2 regions of the Sodalis sp. RH20 genome follow, and region 1 is predicted to be linked to the other one. Evidence: predicted binding sites of a transcription regulator. Region 1 holds the regulator's gene; the other holds the start of a gene.

What was found. The regulator LexA, encoded in region 1, represses DNA repair genes until DNA is damaged. The targets are predictions, from matches to a motif close to TNCTGTATGTACATACAGNA.
Region 2: ACL2XM_RS14030 (DNA translocase FtsK 4TM domain-containing protein) is a predicted target of LexA. The motif match lies at 2,051-2,070, and genes of this name have one in related genera.

What each region holds. Positions count from the first base shown of each region.
Region 1 covers NZ_CP178733.1:4,449,034-4,460,430, reverse strand. Annotated here, with positions in the region: gene yjbE (exopolysaccharide production protein YjbE) at 234-596, shown strand; gene ACL2XM_RS20350 (YjbF family lipoprotein) at 666-1,313, shown strand; gene ACL2XM_RS20345 (capsule biosynthesis GfcC D2 domain-containing protein) at 1,310-2,065, shown strand; gene ACL2XM_RS20340 (YjbH domain-containing protein) at 2,065-4,152, shown strand; gene ubiC (chorismate lyase) at 4,338-4,844, shown strand; gene ubiA (4-hydroxybenzoate octaprenyltransferase) at 4,899-5,762, shown strand; gene plsB (glycerol-3-phosphate 1-O-acyltransferase PlsB) at 5,810-8,269, opposite strand; gene ACL2XM_RS20320 (diacylglycerol kinase) at 8,395-8,763, shown strand; gene lexA (transcriptional repressor LexA) at 8,884-9,492, shown strand; gene ACL2XM_RS20310 (CsbD family protein) at 9,898-10,107, shown strand; gene zur (zinc uptake transcriptional repressor Zur) at 10,339-10,848, opposite strand; gene rcsA (transcriptional regulator RcsA) at 11,017-11,397, opposite strand, start outside.
Region 2 covers NZ_CP178733.1:3,033,717-3,045,113, reverse strand. Annotated here, with positions in the region: gene trxB (thioredoxin-disulfide reductase) at 115-1,083, opposite strand; gene lrp (leucine-responsive transcriptional regulator Lrp) at 1,516-2,010, shown strand; gene ACL2XM_RS14030 (DNA translocase FtsK 4TM domain-containing protein) at 2,155-5,625, shown strand; gene lolA (outer membrane lipoprotein chaperone LolA) at 5,836-6,447, shown strand; gene ACL2XM_RS14020 (replication-associated recombination protein A) at 6,455-7,798, shown strand; gene serS (serine--tRNA ligase) at 7,908-9,200, shown strand; gene ACL2XM_RS14010 (MFS transporter) at 9,526-10,671, shown strand.

The DNA of each region.
Region 1 (11,397 bases):
CACGCAGACGGCTTATATACTTTTGGGCGTATAAGCCTCCTCATTGAGGTACTGACAGCGGAATTATCTGATTTTGCCCCTTGGCGTGAACTTCTCATTCACCGAAAAATTGTGCCCTAAATCGCATTACTGGTGATTAATTTTGCTTTCATGCAACAAAAGAGGGCATTTCACTACTTTGCCGCGTACCAATGCGGTGTCGCGCATTTTTTCGGCTAAATCAGGGATGATGAATGCAAGATATATTTTATTGCATTATATTCCTTTATGATGCTTATATAAGGCAAATCATCATTTCATTGCTTTATAGTCATCATCCTCATGAATCAAAGGTAATAAATATGAATAAACTGTTTAGTGTAGTAATGGCTGCAATGTTGATGGCTAGTGGTTCTTATGCGTTAGCTGCCACGCCGGGTAACAGTAGCGGTAACACCGAGACTGCTTCTGGTCTGAGCGCCGGGGCTGCCACGGCAGTCGGCGTTGGTGCGGTCGCACTGTTAGCTGGAGTGGCCTTAATCGGCGCTCATAATGACGATAACGGTGACGGTAATGGCAATACCGGTACCGGCACCACCACCTCAACGGTGCAGTAATAATAACTATTCGATAACCACACGCAAGTGTGGTTATTTTTTGGTCTCCTTTCGTTTGGGATAAACGACGTGCGCTATTTATTTATGGTGGTGGTGTGCTTTCTGGTGGCCGCTTGCAGTCAGTCGCAACAAGGTATTGGTGAAACATTCAAACTGGCGCTGTTCGGCACGCCGGACGTTGAGTTAACGCCGGAGCAGGTCCATGACATTCCCTACGCCAGTATTTACGCGCGCATCAATGACGGCGCGCAGATCTTCATGGTCTTGGCTTATGCCGAAAACGGCGATTTAAAATGGGTTTCGCGCGATAAAGCCATGCTGGTGACCCGCAATGGTCGCCTGATCAAAACCCTGGGCCTGCCCGATAATCTCCTCGAAGTCACCAACCTGGCCTCCGATCCGCTGGCCCACGCTCAAAGGATTACCGACGGCACTGAATGGACCCGCATCCAGTCCTGGACGGAAGATAAACAACTACGTTCGGCAACCCTGACCTCCCGTTTCACCCTGGCGGGCACCGAGACTATTACCGTATTGAATGCGCCGCACGCCTACCGCGTCATCAATGAGGATGTTACGGTGGCCGAGCTCAACACGCATTATCAAAACCGCTTTTGGATCGAACCAGGCACCGGCGCCGTGCGCAAAGCCCAACAATATGTCGGGCCGGGTAATTTCCCGATTGAAACCATCACTTTAAATCCTTATAAGCCATGAAAAAACAACTCTTACTCGTAGTGAGTTTATGTGCTGGTTTTATTGCCTCCGCCGCAGCCGACAGTCGTGTGGCGGTTTATTCTCCAGGTCAATCGCAGCCCGTGGTCCTGACGGGGATTAATACCCTCCAGCAGCTGACCCTGGATCCGAAACTGGCCGGGCGTACCTGGTGGCCCGGCACCGTTATCGCGGAAAACCTGGCCACCGCCGTCCAGCAGGAGCAACAGCGGCAATTGCTGGCGCGCCTGAGCGCCCTGAGCGCCGATTTCCGCCAGGACAACGACTTGGATCTGGCCGATGCCGTTGATCGGGTGCGCGGCCAGATCGCCGCCCTGAAGGTGACCGGGCGTCAGTTCGTCTCGCTGGACGCGGACGTGATTCGCCTGCAGACCGGCGCCAACCGCAGGCTCGTGGGCGACTACAGCCTGTATACGCTGGCTAAGCCGACCAGCGTTTATGTGTTCGGCGCGGTGACGCCCACCGGTTCACAGCCGTTTCAGGTGGGTCGCGATGCGGATGATTATCTGCAGACCCACCAGCGCCTGAGCGGAGCCGAAAGAAGTTATGCCTGGATAATCCTGCCGGATGGGCAGGCCAAATCGGTGCCGGTGGCCTACTGGAACCGGCGCCACAATGAAGTGGCGCCGGGCAGTGCGATTTACGTGGGTTTTTCCTCGTGGTCATTGCCGCGGGCCTATCAGGACGTAAACGAAAAAATTGTTTCCTTGCTGACACACCGGATCCCTGACTGATGAAAACACAATATCTATTAAGTCTCATCGCGCTGTCAGTGGCCTCCGCTTGCCAGGCGGCCTCCTATACCGAGCCGCTGGGGCCATCGCAGATGGATATGGGCGGCGCCGGATTATTGCAAACCCCCTCCGGGCGCATGGCGAAGGACGGTGAATTCAGCCTGAACTACCGGGATAACGATCAGTACCGCTTTTATTCCATCAACGTGCAGCTGTTCCCCTGGCTTGAAAGTACTATCCGCTATACCGACGTCCGTACCCGGCAATACAGCGGCAATGAGAACTTCAGCGGCGATCAAACCTATAAAGATAAGGGCATCGATTTCAAGCTGCGGTTATGGGAGGAAGGATACTGGCTGCCCGAGACATCGGTGGGTATCCGTGATTTTGGCGGTACCGGCCTGTTTGACAGCGAGTTTATCGCCGCCAGCAAAGCCTGGGGCCCCCTGGACTTCACCCTGGGGCTTGGTTGGGGCTACCTGGGCAATAGCGGCAATGTGAAAAACCCGTTCTGCGAAGTTTCCGATGGCTACTGTACCCGCAATAATGCCCACCGCAGCGCCGGTTCATTTAACGGCGGCGACTTCTTCCATGGCCCGGCCTCGCTGTTTGGCGGCGTGGAATACCAAACGCCGTGGCAGCCGCTGCGCCTTAAGCTGGAATATGAAGGCAATGATTACGAAGGGGATTTTGCCGGCCGGCTGAAGCAGGACTCGCCGGTCAATGTCGGCGCCATATACCGGCTTGGCAAATGGACGGATCTTAACCTGAGCTATGAACGCGGCAATACCGTGATGTTCGGCGTGACGCTTCGCACCAACTTTAACGACCTGACCCAGCAGCACCGCGACAGCGAAAAACCGGCATATGCGCCGCAGCCGCAGACCGACATGCTCCAGCATCAGGTGGTGGCGCAGCAGCTGACCGATATGGACAGCAACGCCGGTTTTGCCGGCCCGCATATCCAGGTTAAAGATCGCACCTTGTATATGACCGGCGAGCAGTATAAGTACCGGGATAATGCAGAGGGTGTCGATCGCGCCAATCGGATCCTGGTCAATAACCTGCCGGAGAATATCGATAAGCTGAAGGTGACCCAGACCCGGCAGAACCTGCCGCTGGTGACCACGGAAACCGACGTGAAGAGTTTGCAAGACACGCTGGCGGGCTACCCCCTGGGGCATGAGCAGCCGCTCAAGCAGCGCCGCACCGAGCCGGATGTGCCGAAAAACGCCGAACAGGGTTACTATATCGAACGGGACCGCCTGCAGCTTGGCTGGGCGCCGGTGCTTAACCAATCGTTCGGCGGGCCGGAATCGTTTTATATGTATCAAATCGGCGTCGAAGGCTCGGCCAATTATTGGCTGACCGACCACTGGGTGACTTCCGGTACCCTGTTCGGCAATATCACCAATAACTATGACCGGTTTAAGTTCACCGCGCCGCCGAGCGACTCGCATTTGCCGCGCGTCCGTACCCGGATTCGGGAATATGTGCAGAACGATGTTTATATCAGCAACCTGCAAACCACCTATATGGATCGCCTGGGCGACGGCTGGTACGGCCAGCTCTACGGCGGCTACCTGGAAATGATGTACGGCGGCGTCGGCGGTGAAGTACTGTATCGCCCGCTGGACAAGAACTGGGCGGTGGGTCTTGACGGTAACTACGTCAAGCAGCGCGACTGGGACAATATGATGCAGTTCGCCGACTATACCGTGGCGACCGGCAACCTGACCGGCTACTGGCAGCCCGGCTTTTTGGACGGCGTACTGGTTAAAGCCAGCGTCGGACGATACCTGGCCAAGGATAAGGGCGTCACCTTCGATGTCTCGCGCCGCTTCGACAGCGGGGTCACCGCCGGCGCCTTTGCCACCTTTACCAATGTCTCCAAAGAGGACTATGGCGAAGGGTCGTTTACCAAAGGATTCTATCTCTCGATTCCGTTGGATCTGCTGACGCCGACGCCGAACCGCAGCCGGGCGCAGCTGAACTGGATCCCGCTGACGCGTGACGGCGGCCAGATGGTCGGCCGGAAATACTATCTGTACGGTCTAACCGAAGAACGTTCGCCGGCGCTGGAATAGCGGCGGGCAGATCTGATTTTAACGGCCTCCCTGCGGAGGCCTTTTTTTTGCCGCCGGCGCCTTAGCGCCCGGCGACCGGTATATTGCCGCCTGAAGAAACGCATTCTTCCCGCATCGGCAGGTTAATAAAATGGCGTTCTGAGCTACAATATCGGAGCTGACCACCTGAAACCATGGGGAACAGGATGACGGACGATCCCTCTATCGCCTTATTGGCATCCATCACCTGGCTGACTGACCAGGATCCGCCGCCATCGCCCGCCCTGGCGGACTGGTTGATGGAACAAGGGTCGATGACCCGGCGCCTCGAGCGCCATTGCCGGCGGGTTACCATCCGCCGCGGCCGCGAAGGTTATTTCCCGGCCCAGGCGCTGGGAGACGATATCGCTCTGTTGCCGCCAAGCGATCGCTACTGGCTGCGCGAAATCGTCTTATGCGGCGATGAACGGCCCTGGCTGGCCGGCCGCACCTTGGTGCCCGAAAACGCCATGAACGGAGCGGAGTGGGCGCTCACCACGCTGGGAGATATCCCCCTGGGCCGCTGGCTGTTCCGCGGCCGGGCGCCGGAGCGGGACTTTATCCAACTGGGCCGCGCTGACGGCCTGTGGGCGCGGCGCTCCTGCCTGCGGCCGGACGGTAAGCCGTTATTGCTGACCGAACTGTTTTTACCCCAAGCCCCGCTGTATTGTTAAGCGCCGTGCGAGAATGATGAAGTAAAGGAGAAATAAGTGGAACAAAGCGCCACGATGGGCAAATGGCAGGCCTGGTGCCGCCTGATGCGCATTGATAAACCCATTGGTTCTCTGTTATTGCTTTGGCCGACCCTGTGGGCTTTATGGCTGGCGGGAAGCGGCACGCCCGCTTTCGGCACGCTGGTGGTATTTGTCCTCGGGGTGTTTTTCATGCGCGCCGCGGGGTGTGTCGTCAATGATTATGCCGATCGCAAGATAGACGGCCACGTCAAGCGTACGGCATCCCGCCCTTTGCCCAGCGGTCTTATCAGCGAAAAAGAAGCCAAGATCATCTTTGTGGTCCTGGTGGGGGTGTCGTTTGGGCTGGTGCTGACGCTTAATACCATGACCATTGCGCTATCGGTGGCGGGACTGGCGCTGGCCTGGGCGTACCCCTTTATGAAGCGGGTAACCCATCTGCCGCAACTGGTGCTGGGCGCGGCGTTCGGCTGGTCGATACCGATGGGCTACGCGGCGGTCAGTGAGTCCTTACCTCTTTCCTGCTGGCTGCTGTTTGCCGCCAATATCCTCTGGACGGTGGCGTACGATACGCAGTACGCCATGGTGGATCGCGATGACGATATCCGTATCGGCGTCAAATCCACCGCCATCCTTTTTGGGCGCCATGACAAACTGATTATCGGCCTGCTGCAAGCGGCGACGCTGCTGTTGCTGGTCTGGCTGGGAATACGGTCTGCGCTGGGGGTGATGTTCTATACGTCCCTGGCGCTGGCGGGGGCGTTATTTGTCTATCAGCAAAAACTGATCGCGCGGCGGGAACGGGATGCCTGTTTTAAAGCTTTTTTAAACAATAACCTGGTGGGCATGCTGATTTTTATCGGTATTGCCCTGAGTTTTTTCGGCCAGGGCCGTTTATAGCAGCGCGGTAAAGACGGGCGATGCGTCGGCATACGCCCGTTGCTTTCTTACACCGTGGACGGGGAGGCGTCTTCCGGCGTTGCGGCCAGCAGGCTGGCGCTGTTAATGGTCAGCTGTACCTCCGGCGTCATCAGTTCGCTCAGGATTTCGCTCATCTCATTGACCTTCTCGCCGATGGCATCGCCGGTGTCGCTAATATAATGTTCATCCCGCAGCGTCGCCACCAGGGTGGAGAATACCGCTTTATCAAAAAACTCCGGCGCGTTGATGCCATGCAACACCGAAAGTCGCTGGGCCATAATCCGGCTTTCCTTCTCCAATGTGCCGCGATTGATCCGGGGATTAAAACGCAGCAATGAAAAGGTAATGGCATACCGTTGCAATGTCTCGCGCACGCCCGCCGCCAGCAGTTGCAAGGTAAATGATTGCGGAGGGTTCAAGAACAACCGCCCCTCGCGCTCGGCAATCAGCTCCTGGCGCGACAGTTCCCCGATGAGCGCGTCGATGACCGGGCCGAGCTGCGACGTCTCGTAGCGCATGAACAGCTCGGCTTTCATCAGTGGGTAAAGCAAATCGATACGGCGTGCCAGCTGCGCGCGATCGATGCCGGGATGGCCGATAATGATACTGGCGACCAACGCGGGCAGGATAAACAGATGCTGGATATTATTGCGGTAATAGGTCATCAGTACCGCCTGCTCGCGGGACAGGTAGATGATATCGCCAATGGTATCCTGCTCGACGCTGAATTTGTTCATCGCCAGGGCATGCTCCAATAGGTCCTGCGCCGTGGTGTCCGGCACCGTGACGTCATCGGCGTAGGGCACATTGCGCATCAGTTCCAGATAGCAGGCCAACTGCTGCAAAAGCTGCTCGCGGGTTAACGAACGCTGGCGGGAGGCCAGCAACACCGTGGAACACAGGTTGATGGCGTTTGCCGCCGCGGCGTTATTAATGCGCACCATGATTTTCGCGGCGATGTCATCCACCGCCGGCGCCAGCCAGCCGGGACGCTGGGCTTCGATGGGGTCGATGGAATCACGCCAGTGCGGTACCTGCTGGTTAAGATAGGCGCTTAACGACAGCGGCTCGCCAAAATTGACATAACCCTGTCCCAGGTTGCGTAACTTACGTAAACCGCGCACCATCTGCACAAAGCCTTCTTTTTCCTTGGTGGCGCCCCGTAATTCCTTGGCGTAGGTCGCCACTTCCATAACATGTTCATAGCCGACATAGATGGGCACCAGCGTAATAGGCCGGTTGCCGCCGCGCAGCATCGCCTGGATGGTCATGGTCAATGTGCCGGTCTTGGGATCGAGCAGGCGCCCGGTACGCGACCGCCCGCCTTCCATAAAATATTCCACCGAATAACCCCGGGTAAATAACTCACCCAGATATTCGCGGAATATGGTGGAGTAAAGTTTATTGCCCTTGAAGGTACGCCGGATAAAAAACGCGCCCAGCCGACGAAAAATCGGACCCGCCGGCCAGAAGTTCAGGTTAATGCCGGCGGCGATATGCGGCGGCACCAGCCCCTGATGATACAGGACATAGGACAGCAGCAGATAATCCATATGGCTGCGGTGACAGGGCACATAGACAATCTCATGGCCGTCCTCGGCCAGTTGCCGGACGCGTTCGGCATTGCGCACGTGCAGGCCCTGGTATAGCCGGTTCCAGGTCCAGCTTAATACCCGATCCGACAAGCGCACGGCTTCATAGGAAAAATCCGCCGCAATTTCTTCCATCAGCTCGATGGCGTTTTGCTGCGCTTTATCCGTCGAGATTTTTTTGGCGCGGGCTTCGTCCTCCACGGCTTTTTCAATCGCCTTGGACGCCAGCAGCTTATTAAATAAATCCTGACGGACAGGCAGTCGCGGCCCCACAGCCACCAGGCGTTGGCGGGCAAAATGAATCATGGCGACGCGTGCCAGCTTCTGCGCGATGGTTTTATCGGTGCCATGCTCGGTCGCCATATAGCGCATGGACAGCGGACGGGAAAAACGCACAAAGCTGTCGCGCCCCAACCACAAGACGGCGATAAACTTCTGGAAACCATTGAGGAGGCGCAACTGGGGCGCCGGCTGGTTCAGCTGCGCTTCACGGCCGGGCGATCGTCCGAACATAACGGATACCGGCACCATCTGGACATCAAGCTGCGGATTATTGCGATGTAAATCCAGATAATCGTGAAACAGCTTCACGGATTCCAGTTTTTCGGAAAAATAGCGAAAAATACGGGGGCCATCGTGGATAAAGACGTAGCGCGGCAAGACGACGCCATCGATCTCTATCGGTATCAGCGGATCGGACAACCCCAGTTGCAGACATTGCGCGCGCAGGGTGAGCAGGTCCGTCTTGGAGTTATAGGGCAAAACATACATCATTGGCCGCAGCGGGTCCAAGCCGGCTTCTTGCCGGGGATTGGCGGGAATGGCTTTACTCCGCACCAGTAGCCTGAGCGGTAAATTCAACAACGTATAATAAATAGTACGCCAGCCTGACATATCTTCGTGAAGCCTCTTGTTAGCATTGCGCCACAAGAATACCAGAAACCGCGCGACAGATCTGTGGTGATGCGAACGAGAAGAAACGGTAATATAGGCACAATTTTTCTTTAGCGCGCAAAATTATGGCAAACCAAACCAACGGACTTCGGCGCATCTTTAACGCCATGGGCTATTCCATAAAAGGATATCGCGCCGCCTGGCGGCATGAAGCCGCTTTTCGCCAGGAAGTGGTGGTTGCCGTGGTGGCGGTTGCCCTTGCCTGTTACCTGGAGCCAGAACCCGTGGCGCGGATTTTATTGATCGGTTCGGTATGGCTGGTGCTGATCGTTGAGATCGTGAATAGTGCTATTGAAGCGGTGGTGGATCGCATCGGGCCGGAGCTGCATCCACTTTCTGGCCGGGCGAAGGACCTGGGCTCGGCGGCGGTGACCCTGGCCATTGTTTTGGCGCTGTTCGTGTGGATAACGCTGTTATGGCGGTATATTCCTTAAAATGGCCGGCGCGGCCGGTCGTCGGCAGGGTTTTATCACATTTTGCAACGCTTGTGGTTTTCAATTGCTGCGGACCTGTATATACTCACAGAAAGACTGTATAAACAAACAGGGGACGGAATGAAAGCATTAACCGCCAGACAACAAGAGGTATTTGACCTCATCCGCGATCATCTTGCGCAAACCGGCATGCCGCCGACCCGGGCGGAGATCGCGCATCGTCTGGGATTTAAATCCCCTAACGCCGCCGAAGAGCACCTTAAGGCGCTGGCGCGCAAGGGCGCCATTGAAATCGTTTCCGGCGCCTCGCGCGGCATCCGGTTATTGATAGAAGAAGAAACCGGCCTGCCGCTGATCGGCCGCGTGGCCGCCGGAGAACCCCTGCTGGCCGAACAGCATATCGAAAGCCATTACCAGATCGATCCCGATCTGTTTAAGCCCCACGCGGATTTCCTGCTGCGTGTCAGCGGCATGTCCATGAAGGATATCGGCATCATGGACGGCGATCTGCTGGCGGTGCATAAAACCCAGGATGCCCATAACGGTCAGGTCGTGGTGGCGCGAATCAATGACGAGGTCACGGTAAAACGCCTGAAAAGACACGGTAACATCGTTGAGTTGCTACCGGAAAACAGCGAGTTTTCGCCCATTATTGTCGATTTGCGCGAGCAGGAAATGTCCATCGAAGGTTTAGCGGTCGGCGTTATCCGCAACGGCAACTGGATTTAACTCACGGTGCTCCATGGCATCCTGAATATCCCTTATCCCGCGTCAGCGAGGATTTTATGGCGGATAACCGGCGACGCGGAATGCGGGTTCGCCGCCATAAAAGTGCTGCGGCGCGGCCGCTGCCGCTAGCGGTATTTATATTTAGTTACAATTAGCGGTGTACGGGCTGATACCTTCTACCTACTGTTTTATTTCACCTTATAGCCCATACGGCGTTTATAACCCTGCCAATATGGTCTAATCATCTGCTGAATAAACCTTATGCCAAATCCCCTGCTATACTTTAGACATAGGGTTAACTTATGACATGCAGGTTTTGGGACGCAATACGTGTCCTCGCTATGCGCTAACAAAACCTGGAGTGGCAGATGTTGACTGAGAAACCGATAACCAAGGAGAACTCCGATGAACAAAGATCAAGCCAGCGGTAATTGGAAACAGTTCAAAGGTAAAATGAAAGAACAATGGGGTAAGCTTACTGACGATGATCTGACGGTAGTTGAAGGTAAACGCGATCAGTTAATCGGTAAGATCCAGGAACGTTACGGTTACGGTAAAGAAGCCGCGGAAACGGAAGTAAAGGACTGGGAAACACGTAACAAATATCGTTGGTAATGATTTTTGGAAATCATGACTAATGATGACTAATGCATATTCACTGTGCGGTTATGGCTTCCTTAAGTGTTCCTACCCAAAGGTACAAGGACGTACCACCTATTTAATATGATCCTATCAGCATTCCTCTGTTTTGCGGCCTCTCCAATGTATTAACCAAACGCGTTATCTCACTTCAGCCATAATAAACGTCATTTGCTCCCGGGTTCTTGTAAAAGCCAAAATGGGACGCTAGCGTTTCTTTATCGCTACGCTATGATCGTGTCCGCAGTCCTGGGGATTGTCACAAGCTTGCACTTCGGCGCATAAGGTACAAAACCCGTGTGCCTCGACGACATTATGGCGCATGGCGAAACCCGTGGCTTGCGCCATTTTTTGCAAAATATCTTCAATGCCTTCGGTTGATTGTTCAGTCACCTGGCCGCAGCGATCGCAGATAAAGAAGGCGGAGGTGTGACTGGGCTGCTCAAAATGGTGGCAAAGAACAAAGCTGTTAGTGGATTCCACTCTATGGATAAAACCTTGTTCCAGAAGGAAATCCAGCGCGCGGTAAATTGTCGGCGGCTTTGCCTGCGGTTCCGTCGCCCGCAGCAGATCAAGCAGGTCGTAAGCACTGATCGCGCCATCCTGCTGTGTCATCAGGCGCAACACTTCCAGTCGCTGTGGCGTCAGGCGCACGTTGCGTTGCTCACATAATTGTTCAGCCTGGCTGAGCAATTGAGACTGATCGGTGGTATTCATAGCGTTTCCCCCACTGCTGATTTCCGCCCTCTATCTTATCATGAAGGCGGAAAAACGCCGAATATTGGCGTGTTTTAACCCATATTGTCACCGGCAAAAGGGTGAGGGGACGGGGATCGGGGGCAGGTTTCTTTAGCTGTGGCGTTCGAACGGAGCCGCTGGTTTTCATCAAACGGGATAACGGATATTGATACTATCTGTGACGCTGTTGGCAATAGCAATTAAATGGTATATCACCTGTTTATTACTGGCCTTGGTTTTCCGCTTAATATTTATTTTGTGAGAAGAAAGCGTTTTTTCTTTAATGTGCAATTGGGTACAGATATACATGGTGTCATAACCTGACATCCACATGGTTAAAATTTCTACTTCGGTCTTGCTAAAACGCAGCGGAGAGAACCCGATGGCGGAATCGTCATTGCGCCAGGCTTTGGTGTCCATAAAGTAACGGATTATCATTAACAATGTGCTGATCTTTATAAATTTTGATAAAATAATCACATTGTCCCTGATTGGCACGAAATCATGGAACTTAATATTCTCATTACC
Region 2 (11,397 bases), 1.4 Mb from region 1:
CGCCGGGAGCGGCTCAAGCTCAGGGTCGCGCCGGGAGCGCGTCCCGGACGGTCCAAAAAACGGGCTGGTTGTGGCGACAGGAACCGCGCATCAACGCCGCGCCTCGAAACGCCCTTACCGATCGTTTACCGGCACCAACCCGTCCAGATAACGTTCAGCGTCCAGCGCCGCCATGCAGCCGGTGCCGGCCGAGGTAATCGCCTGGCGGTAGATATGGTCCATCACGTCGCCCGCGGCAAATACGCCCGGAATGCTGGTCTGGGTGGCGTTGCCCGCAATACCGGACTGTACGCGGATATAGCCGTTCTCCAGCTCCAGCTGGTTGCCGAAAATCGCCGTATTGGGATGATGACCGATGGCGATAAATACGCCGGCGACCGCCAGCGTGTCGACCACGCCGCTGACGACGTTCTTCAGCCGCACGCCGGTCACGCCCATTTCATCTCCCACCACTTCTTCCAGGGTGCGGCCGGTATGCAGCACGATACTGCCGCTGGCGACCTTATCCATCAGGCGATCGATCAGGATTTTTTCCGCGCGGAAGATATCGCGCCGGTGGATCAGATGCACCTCGGTGGCGATATTGGACAGATACAGCGCTTCTTCCACGGCCGTATTGCCGCCGCCGACCACCGCGACTTTTTGCTGGCGGTAGAAGAAACCGTCGCAGGTGGCGCAGGCGGATACGCCTTTGCCCTTATAGGCTTCCTCCGACGGCAGGCCGATATAGCGCGCGGATGCGCCGGTGGCGATAATCAGGGCGTCACAGGTAAATTCACCGGTATCGCCGGTCAGCCGGAAAGGGCGGTTTTGTAAATCGACCTGGTTAATATGATCGAAAATGATTTCGGTGTTGAATTTTACGGCGTGGGCGTACATGCGCTCCATCAGCGAAGGTCCGGTCAGCCCTTCCGGATCGCCCGGCCAGTTCTCGACCTCGGTGGTGGTGGTCAGCTGGCCGCCTTGTTCCATACCGGTTATCAGCACCGGATGCAGGTTGGCGCGGGCGGCATAAACCGCGGCGGTATATCCCGCCGGTCCCGACCCCAGGATAATTAATTTACTGTGTTTCGCCGTAGACATATTTTCCTCGTTTAACTCACCGCTTAGATCCCAACTCGTCGATGATAAGAAAGTTACCAGACAATGAAAAGGATGCAAAAAGTTGTTGGCGATTTTTATCATCGTTATGGACTATCGATAGGCGGATTTTACCATCAATTAGGACATTATCGGGCTAAAAAGAGCCCTTAAGCCCCGGACAATGTGTTTCCGCAGGATTTAATCGGCATGTTGTTCTGATTTTTATCGTTTTACTTTGACAATACGCTGCGCTTTTGCGAAAACATCAGGGTAAGGAAAATGATGCGTTGGTTTCGGACAGGCAGTTAGCAAGGCAGTTGAAACAGTTGGCCCTAAAATAAAACAGACAACGGGTCTTAAAGCAAACCCTGATACATTGAAGTCGGCAGGGGTGTGGCAAGCACAGGGAAGGTACTAAGAGAGACAATAATAATGGTAGACAATAAAAAGCGCCCGGGAAAGGATCTCGATCGTATTGACCGTAACATCCTCAATGAGTTGCAAAAGGATGGCCGGATATCAAACGTCGAACTTTCTAAACGGGTTGGATTATCCCCAACACCTTGCCTGGAACGCGTGCGCCGTCTTGAGCGCCAGGGTTTCATCCAAGGGTATACCGCTTTACTTAATCCACATTATCTTGATGCGTCTTTACTGGTGTTTGTGGAGATTACCCTTAACCGGGGTGCGCCCGATGTGTTTGAGCAATTCAATACCGCCGTACAAAAGCTGGAAGAAATTCAGGAATGCCATTTGGTTTCGGGTGATTTCGACTATCTGCTGAAAACGCGGGTGCCTGATATGTCGGCCTATCGTAAACTGCTGGGCGAGACGCTGTTGCGCCTGCCGGGGGTCAACGATACGCGTACCTACGTGGTGATGGAAGAAGTGAAGCAGAGCAACCGGCTGGTCATTAAGACACGCTAAGTCATAACACAGGTGCAAATTTCACGTTTTATGGTTACACTCCTGTGCATTCATACAGTTTCAGCGCCGGCGGCATGACGGCCGGCGCTGTTATTAAGCTATTATATCGGTTATATCGGCATAGATAACCCTGGAGAGCCTTTCTTGAGCCAGGAATATACAGAAGATAAAGAAGTTGAATTGAAAACGCTCAGCAGCAGTCGCCGGTTACTCGAGGCTGTTCTGATTGTCATGGCGATTTTTGCCCTCTATTTGATGATTTCCCTAGTCAGTTTCAACCCTTCCGACCCCAGTTGGTCGCAAACTGCCTGGCATGGTCCTATCCATAACCTGGGGGGCGGCATCGGCGCCTGGTTTGCCGATACGCTGTTCTTCACCTTCGGCGTGCTGGCCTATGCCCTTCCGCCGCTGATGCTGATTTTCTGCTGGACGTCGTTTCGCCAGCGGGAAGAGCAGGACTATGTGGACTATTTTGCCCTATCGCTGCGGCTGATTGGGACGCTGGCGCTGATCCTGACCTCATGCGGCCTGGCCGCGCTCAATGTCGACGATCTCTATTACTTTGCCTCGGGCGGCGTGATCGGCAGCCTGCTCAGCAACGCCATGCTGCCGTGGTTTAACGGCATCGGCGCCACCCTGACCCTGCTCTGCGTATGGGCGTCCGGCCTGACCCTGTTTACCGGCTGGTCCTGGCTCACCATTGCCGAAAAAATCGGCGGCGTGGTCATGGGTTGCCTGACATTTATGTCGAACCGCTCCCGCCGCGACGAGCGGGACTACGACGACGAGTACGATGACGAAGACCTGGAGGCCGCAGGGGACGACGCGGTCCGCGCCGAAGCGTTGGACGCGCTTGACCCGCTGCTGGCGACCTCCGGCCCTGATGCCGCCGGGACCAAGCCTGATGCCGCTCCCGCGGCTATCGGCACGGTGGCGGGGCCTTCCGCCACGTCCAGCCATCCGGAGCTCGCCGAGCAGACCGGCGACCCGCTGGCCGTCACGCCGCCGGGCGCGGTGTCGCCGCCGGTGGCGGCCCCTGCGGCCGGCCCCGCGCCTGCCGCCGTCTACTCCCAGCAGCCCGCCGCGCCGGCCCCCCAGTCGGCGTCCGCGCAGGCTATCCCGCAATATCGTTTTGAGTTGCCGGACGCACCGTCCGTTCCTCCTTCCCAGGGCGGCTTTCCCGATGAAGACGATGATGGTCCGCAGATGGGCGACTGGCAGCACGACGGTGACGAATCGCACACGCCATACGATTTCAACGTGGCGCAGCGCAGCAGCGGGCAGGTCACTGCTTCCACGCCGCCTTATGACGCCGCCGCGCTGACCTTTATGCCGGCGTTCAGCGCCACCAGCGACGAAAATCCGCAGGTCAAGCAGGGCATCGGTCCTGAATTGCCGCGTCCTAACCGGGTACGCATCCCCACGCGCCGGGAGCTTGCCTCGTTTGGCATCAAGCTGCCGTCGCAGCGCAACGCGACGGCGACGGCGCAGCAACGCCCGCAGGAAGAAGACGCGCTGTCGCAGGCGCCGCAGTCCGAGGAAGAACAAGCCGCCGCCCAGCAATCGGCGCTGCACCAGGAATTTCTGCAGCAGCAGGAACAACGCTATGGCGCGGCCGGGAACGAGGGCGACGACGAGGAAGAAGACGCCTGGCAGCAACAGCAGCTGGCCGCCGAATTTCAACGCCGGCAGGAGATGCGTTACGTGGCGGACGCCGACGAACGGGCCATGCCGACATCGCCGGTTTCGCCGCCGGCCGGCATTGATGCGCCTGCGGCGTTCGCTCCGCCGCCGCGGGCCGATCGGGTGGATGATACTCTCGCAGCCCGGTTTACGCCCTCCACGCAGCCTGGTCACGAGTTCGGTTCCGGCGCGTCGACCGCGGCCGGGCATGTTCCCGGCGGTTATGACGAGCAGGCTCATTCCCGCGCAGAGGATTATCCGGCCGACGATGAGGACGCGCTGTCGGACGGGCATGTCCAGCCTTCGGCACGGCTAGGGGCAGGCGCCGCGCCGGCGCCATTGCCGTCGCCGGTGGGAGGGCGCGCGGTGGTTCAGCCGGCGGCGCCCGCCATGGACAGCCTGATCCATCCCTTCCTGATGCGTAATGAACAACCGTTGCACAAGCCCACCACGCCGCTGCCGACGCTGGACCTGTTAACGTCGCCGCCGGTGGAGGACGAACCGGTGGATATGTTCGCGCTGGAGCAAACCGCGCGGCTGGTTGAAGCGCGGCTGGCGGACTACCGCGTGAAGGCCGAGGTGGTCGGTATTTCTCCCGGTCCGGTTATTACTCGCTTCGAGCTGGACCTGGCGCCGGGCGTGAAAGCGGCGCGCATTTCCAATCTGTCGCGGGATTTGGCGCGCTCCCTGTCGGCGGTGGCGGTGCGGGTGGTGGAAGTGATCCCCGGCAAACCTTACGTCGGCTTGGAATTGCCGAACAAGCGCCGCCAGACGGTATACCTGCGCGAAGTGCTGGATTGCGATAAATTCCGCGAGACCGTCTCGCCGCTGGCTATCGTGCTGGGCAAGGACATTGCCGGCCAGCCGGTGATTGCCGATCTGGCCAAAATGCCCCATCTGCTGGTGGCCGGTACCACCGGGTCAGGTAAATCGGTGGGGGTCAACGCCATGATCCTCAGCATGCTGTATAAAGCGACGCCGGAAGAGGTGCGCTTTATCATGATTGACCCGAAAATGCTGGAACTGTCGGTGTACGAAGGCATTCCCCACCTGCTGACCGAAGTGGTCACCGACATGAAAGACGCCGCCAATGCCCTGCGCTGGTGCGTGGGCGAGATGGAGCGCCGCTATAAACTGATGTCGGCCCTGGGGGTGCGTAACCTGGCCGGCTATAACGAACGTATTGAACAGGCTATCGCCATGGGCCGGCCGGTGCCGGATCCTTTCTGGAAACCGGGCGACGGCATGGCCGATTCGCCGCCGATGCTGGAAAAACTGCCATATATCGTGGTGTTGGTGGACGAGTTCGCCGACCTGATGATGGCGGTGGGCAAAAAGGTGGAAGAGCTGATTGCGCGTTTGGCCCAGAAAGCCCGCGCCGCCGGCATCCATCTGGTGCTGGCGACCCAGCGGCCGTCGGTTGACGTGATAACCGGCCTGATTAAGGCCAATATCCCGACCCGTATCGCCTTTACCGTGTCCAGTAAAATCGACTCCCGTACCATTCTCGATCAGTCGGGGGCGGAATCATTGCTCGGCATGGGCGATATGCTGTACCTGGCGCCCAACTCTTCCATACCGGTGCGTGTGCACGGCGCCTTTGTGCGCGACCAGGAGGTGCACGCGGTCGTCAGCGACTGGAAGGCCCGTGGCCGGCCGCAGTATATTGACAGCATCACCAGCGCGGGCGAAGAGGGTGAGGCCGGTCCCGGCGGCATGGACAGCGACGAGGAACTGGATCCGTTATTCGATCAGGCGGTGCAGTTCGTGGTCGACAAGCGCCGCGCCTCGATTTCCGGGGTGCAGCGCCAGTTCCGCATCGGCTATAACCGCGCCGCCCGCATCATCGAGCAAATGGAGATCCAGGGCATCGTCAGTTCGCAGGGCCATAACGGCAACCGTGAAGTACTGGCCCCGCCATCGCCGGATTAACGCGCTGGTGCCCATGACAGGCCTGCTTTGGCCGCCAGGGGGGTAACCCCCTGTGCAAAGATGCGTAAAGCGGCAGGTTTTCAGAGGATTGGCCTATGCCTTCCCGTCATTGTTCCGATAAAGTTAAGCCTATCAGGGTGTCGCCTGCCGGCCGGTCTATTTCTTGCCGGCCCGGATGTTGCGCCTTTCATTTTTCAAGGAATGCTTATAATGAATAAAAGGTTATTAGTCGCTTGCCTGCTTAGCGCCGTGGTTGCCGCGCCGGCGCTGGCCGATGATGCCGGCGCGCTGCAAAGCCGCCTGAACCGAGTCAACAGTTTCCATGCCGCATTCACCCAGAAAGTGACCAGCGCGGACGGCGGCGCGGTGCAGGAAGGAGAAGGCGAACTGTGGGTAAAACGGCCGAATCTGTTTAACTGGCATATGACCGCGCCGGATGAGAGCCTGCTGATTTCAGACGGTAAAACGCTGTGGTTTTATAATCCCTTTGTCGAACAGGCCACCGCCACTTGGCTGAAAAACGCCACCGGCAATACGCCGTTTATGCTGATTACCCGCAATAGCCCGGACGACTGGCGGCAATACAACGTCAAGCAAACCAACGATCGGTTTGAGCTGACGCCCAAGACCGCCAGCGGCAACCTGAGGCAATTTACCATCGACGTCAGCGCCAGCGGCACCATCAACAGCTTTACCGCCGTCGAGCAGGACGGGCAGCGCAGCGCCTACCAGCTGAAAAGCCAGAATAACGGCCAGGTGGATGACGCCAAATTCCGTTTTACCCCTCCCAAGGGCGTGACGCTGGACGATCAGCGTCAGTGAGGTAAAAATGAGCAATCTGTCGCTTGATTTTTCCCATAACGAATTCCAGCCGCTGGCCGCGCGCATGCGCCCCAGAACGCTGGAAGAATATGTCGGGCAGCAGCATCTGCTGGCGCCGGGCAAGCCGCTGCCGCGCGCCATCCAGAACGGGCAACTGCACTCCATGATCCTGTGGGGGCCGCCTGGTACCGGAAAAACCACGCTGGCGGAGCTGATTGCGCGTTACGGCAACGCCGATGTGGAGCGTATTTCGGCGGTGACCTCGGGCATCAAGGAAATCCGCGAGGCGATCGAGCGCGCGCGCCACAATCGTGATGCCGGCCGCCGCACCATCTTGTTCGTCGACGAAGTGCATCGCTTTAATAAAAGCCAGCAGGACGCCTTCCTGCCGCATGTGGAAGAGGGCACCATTACCCTGATTGGCGCCACTACGGAAAACCCTTCGTTCGAGCTTAACTCCGCGCTGCTCTCCCGCGCCAAAGTTTACCTGCTGAAGGCGCTTACCGCCGGGGATATCGAACAGGTGCTGGCCCAGGCCATGACCGATACGGAGCGGGGCTATGGCGGCCAGAATATCGTGCTGCCGGACGAGACGCGCCGGGTGCTGGCGGAGTGGGTGAACGGCGATGCACGCCGCGCGCTCAACAGCCTGGAAATGATGGCGGATATGGCGCAAACCGATGCCCAGGGCAACCGGGTGCTTACGCCGCTGCTGCTGAAGGAAATTTCCGGCGAGCGCAACGCCCGTTTTGATAATAAGGGCGATCGTTATTATGATTTGATTTCGGCGCTGCATAAATCGGTGCGCGGTTCCGCGCCGGACGCGGCGCTATATTGGTATGCGCGCATCATCACCGCCGGCGGCGATCCGCTTTACGTGGCGCGCCGCCTGCTGGCCATCGCCTCGGAGGATGTGGGCAATGCCGATCCGCGCGGCATGCAGGTTGCCCTGGCGGCCTGGGATTGTTTTACCCGCGTCGGTCCGGCGGAAGGGGAACGGGCGATTGCCCAGGCGATTGTCTATCTGGCCTGCGCGCCAAAAAGCAACGCGGTTTACACCGCTTTTAAAGCCGCGATGCATGATGCCCGCGAAAACGCCGATTATGATGTGCCAGAGCATCTGCGCAACGCCCCCACCAAGCTGATGAAGGAAATGGGGCTGGGCGCCGAATACCGCTATGCCCATGATGAACCGAACGCCTATGCCGCCGGCGAAGACTATTTTCCCGAGCAGATGGCGCACACCCGCTACTACTATCCAAGCCCGCGCGGACTGGAAGGAAAAATTGGCGAAAAGCTTGCCTGGCTTAGCGCGCAGGATCAAAATAGCCCAACAAAACGCTACCGATAACCAGGCCGTTGCGGTAAGGTTAGCGATAGAAAATCCGTTGCCGCGATAGTCTCTGACGGCGTCGCGAAGTCATATACATCAATCTGATAACAATAAGCACAGGACTAGCATGCTCGATCCCAATCTGCTGCGCAATGAGCTAGACGCAGTTGCCGAGAAACTGGCTCGCAGAAATTTTACCCTGGATGTCGATACGCTGCGTAAACACGAAGAGCGGCGCAAGGTACTGCAGGTCGAAACCGAAACATTGCAGGCCGAGCGTAATTCCCGCTCCAAACTGATCGGCGCGGCGAAAGCCCGTGGCGAGGATATCGAGCCATTGCGCCAGGAAGTCAACGGATTGAGCGATCGCCTCGAGGCGGCCAAATCCGAACTGGATATTTTGCAAGCCGCCATCCGCGACGTGGCGCTGTCGCTGCCTAATATTCCGGACGACCGCGTTCCCTCTGGTAAGGATGAAACCGAAAACGAAGAAATCAGCCGCTGGGGCGAACCGCGCCGCTATGATTTCGACGTGCGCGACCATGTTTCCCTGGGGGAAATGGCCGGCGGGCTGGATTTCGCCGCGGCCGTCAAGTTGACCGGCGCGCGTTTTGTGGTGATGAAAGGGCAGATTGCCCGCCTGCATCGCGCGCTGACGCAATTTATGCTCGATTTGCATACCGAGCAGCACGGCTACCAGGAAAATTATGTTCCTTATCTGGTAAACCACGCATCGCTGTTCGGTACCGGCCAATTGCCGAAATTCGCCGGGGATTTATTCCATACCCAGCCCCTGAGCGAAGAAGCCGACACCAGCGCCTATGCCCTGATCCCCACGGCGGAAGTCCCGCTGACCAACCTGGTGCGCGACGAAATCCTGGAAGAAGACCAACTGCCGCTGAAGATGACGGCCCATACCCCGTGCTTTCGTTCCGAGGCCGGCTCCTACGGCCGCGATACGCGCGGGTTGATCCGTATGCACCAGTTTGACAAAGTCGAGCTGGTCCAGGTGGTGAAACCGGAAGATTCCATGCGCGCGCTGGAGGAACTGACCGGCCATGCGGAGAAGGTGCTGCAACTGCTGAACCTGCCTTACCGCAAGATCCTGCTGTGCACCGGCGACATGGGCTTTGGCTCGAGCAAGACCTACGATCTGGAAGTCTGGCTGCCGGCGCAGAATACCTACCGGGAAATTTCCTCCTGCTCGAATATGGGCGATTTCCAGGCGCGGCGCATGCAGGCGCGCTACCGCGCCAAAGAAGATAAAAAACCACGCCTGGTGCATACCCTGAATGGCTCCGGCCTGGCGGTGGGGCGCACCCTGGTGGCGGTAATGGAAAACTACCAGTTGGCCGACGGGCGCATTGAAATCCCGGCGGCGCTGGCGCCGTATATGAACGGCCTGACCCATATCGGCTAATCACCACTGGCGTTCTCCCTTTAACACGTCAAGTGCAGGTGCGGCGTCAGCGGGCTTACCGCGCCATGGGGCCTCGGTCGGGCGAAAATACCACGCCCGATTCAACCCCATTGGCACGCTCTCCCTTTAACAGGGCAACCCTACGTTCGGTACCCTGATTTTTATCCCGGATGAAGTATGCGATGTTGGCGTCAGCTGCGTCATGTGGCCGCTAATTGCCTGAACACTATCAAAAAATGCTGGCGCTTATTTCGCCTGATTGACTTTTTTTACCATAGTGGCATGATGCGCCCAATTCCTGCGCGTTGAGTCCGGTTTATTCATCATGTCCGTCTATTCCCGCCCGGTGGTAATGCTACTCACCGGGTTGCTGTCGTTGACCATTTCCATCGCGGTATTAAATACCCTGGTGCCGCTGTGGCTGTCCCACGAAGCCATGCCCACCTGGCAAATCGGGCTGGTCGGCTCTTCCTATTTTAGCGGTAACCTCGTGGGGACCCTGCTGGCGGGAGCATTGATTAAAGCGGTGGGTTTCAACCGCAGTTATCAGTATTCATGCCTGCTGTTTGCCGTCGCGACACTGGGGCTGGGCCTTTCCATCGGTTTTGGCACCTGGGTGCTGTTCCGGTTCGTGGCCGGCATCGCCTGCGCGCTGATCTGGGTGGTGGTGGAAAGTGCCCTGATGCGCAGCGGCACCCCCCATACCCGCGGGCAACTGCTGGCAGCGTATATGATGGTGTATTATATGGGCACGGTGATCGGCCAACTGCTGCTCAGCGGCGTCTCCACCGCATTGATATCGGTATTGCCCTGGGCGACCACGTTGATGATTGCGGCGGTGTTGCCGTTATTGTGCAACCGCATCGAGGGGCAGGGCATGGATGCCCCCCGGATCGCCATCTGGCCGATGCTGCGGCGTCGCAACGCCCGCTTGGGGATCAACGGCTGCATCATCTCGGGCGTGGTGCTGGGGTCGCTGTATGGCCTGCTGCCGCTTTATCTTTCCCATCAGGGGCTCAGCGACGGCAGCGTGGGATACTGGATGGCGCTGCTGGTCAGCGCGGGTATTCTCGGCCAGTGGCCTATCGGCCGGCTGGCGGATCGCTACGGCCGCCTGATGATTTTGCGGGTACAGGTGTTTATGGTCATTATCGGCAGCCTGTCGATGCTCAGTCACGCGGCCATGGCGCCGGCGTTGTTCCTGCTGGGCTGTTCGGGTTTTACCCTTTATCCGGTGGCGATGTCCTGGGCCTGTGAAAAGGTCAGCCCGGATGAGCTGGTGGCGATGAACCAGGCGCTGCTGCTGAGCTATACGGTCGGCAGCCTGCTGGGGCCGAGCGCCACGGCATTACTGATGCAACGCTACTCCGACCGCGTGCTGTTCGTTATGATTGCGCTGGTGGCGCTGGTTTATCTGGCAATGCTGTTGCGCAAACCGGATCATCATCAAACCCCGGTGGCGACGGCCTGAATAAAACAGGGCCCCGGTTGGGGTCTTGCGGTTGCGGTCAACCGGTGCGTTTTGGTCGTGGTAGGCGGTTTGCCGCGGCGGCGGCTGGCGGGGAGGCGTATGTTGCCGCGGAGTGGGTTTCGCTGGGGGCTTGCGGGGCGGTGTATGTTATCGCGGCGTGAGTTTCGCTGGGGGCTTGCGGGGCGGTGTAAGTTATCGCGGCGTGGGTTTCGTTTGGGGCTTGTGGGGCGGCGTATGATACGCCGGAGTGGGTTTCGCTTGCCGTGCGTTAGGTGGTTATATGTAGCGCCGGGCGCCGGCAAGCGACAAAGAGGCCGTACCGCGACGGCCTCCTTGACCTCCGCGCGCCCGGCAGGTCGCGCGTCGCTGCGCGATGCCTTCCGCCGCCCATGCCCCCGTAATGCACCGGCCCGGTATGCGCTCCCGGCGCAACCGGGCCTTTCGCCGCTCCCGGCGGCTCATGCCGGGGGCACAGGCGACGTCAGCGCGCTTTATGCCGGTCCACATGTCGCTGTTGGCCATGCGTTTTATGAAGTGGCTGCGGCGCTGTTGCTTGGGACAGGACCGGCGTCGGGATAGGATTGACCATTATGGGATGCAATGGGTGTGGCATGCCGCTGGCGCTGCGAAAAGCAGGTCGTACAGAGGTACACTTATCGGTCAGGCAGGCATATATTAAGGCAGCAACGTGTTTATCATTCAATATTAAGCTCTAAGTTTTAACAG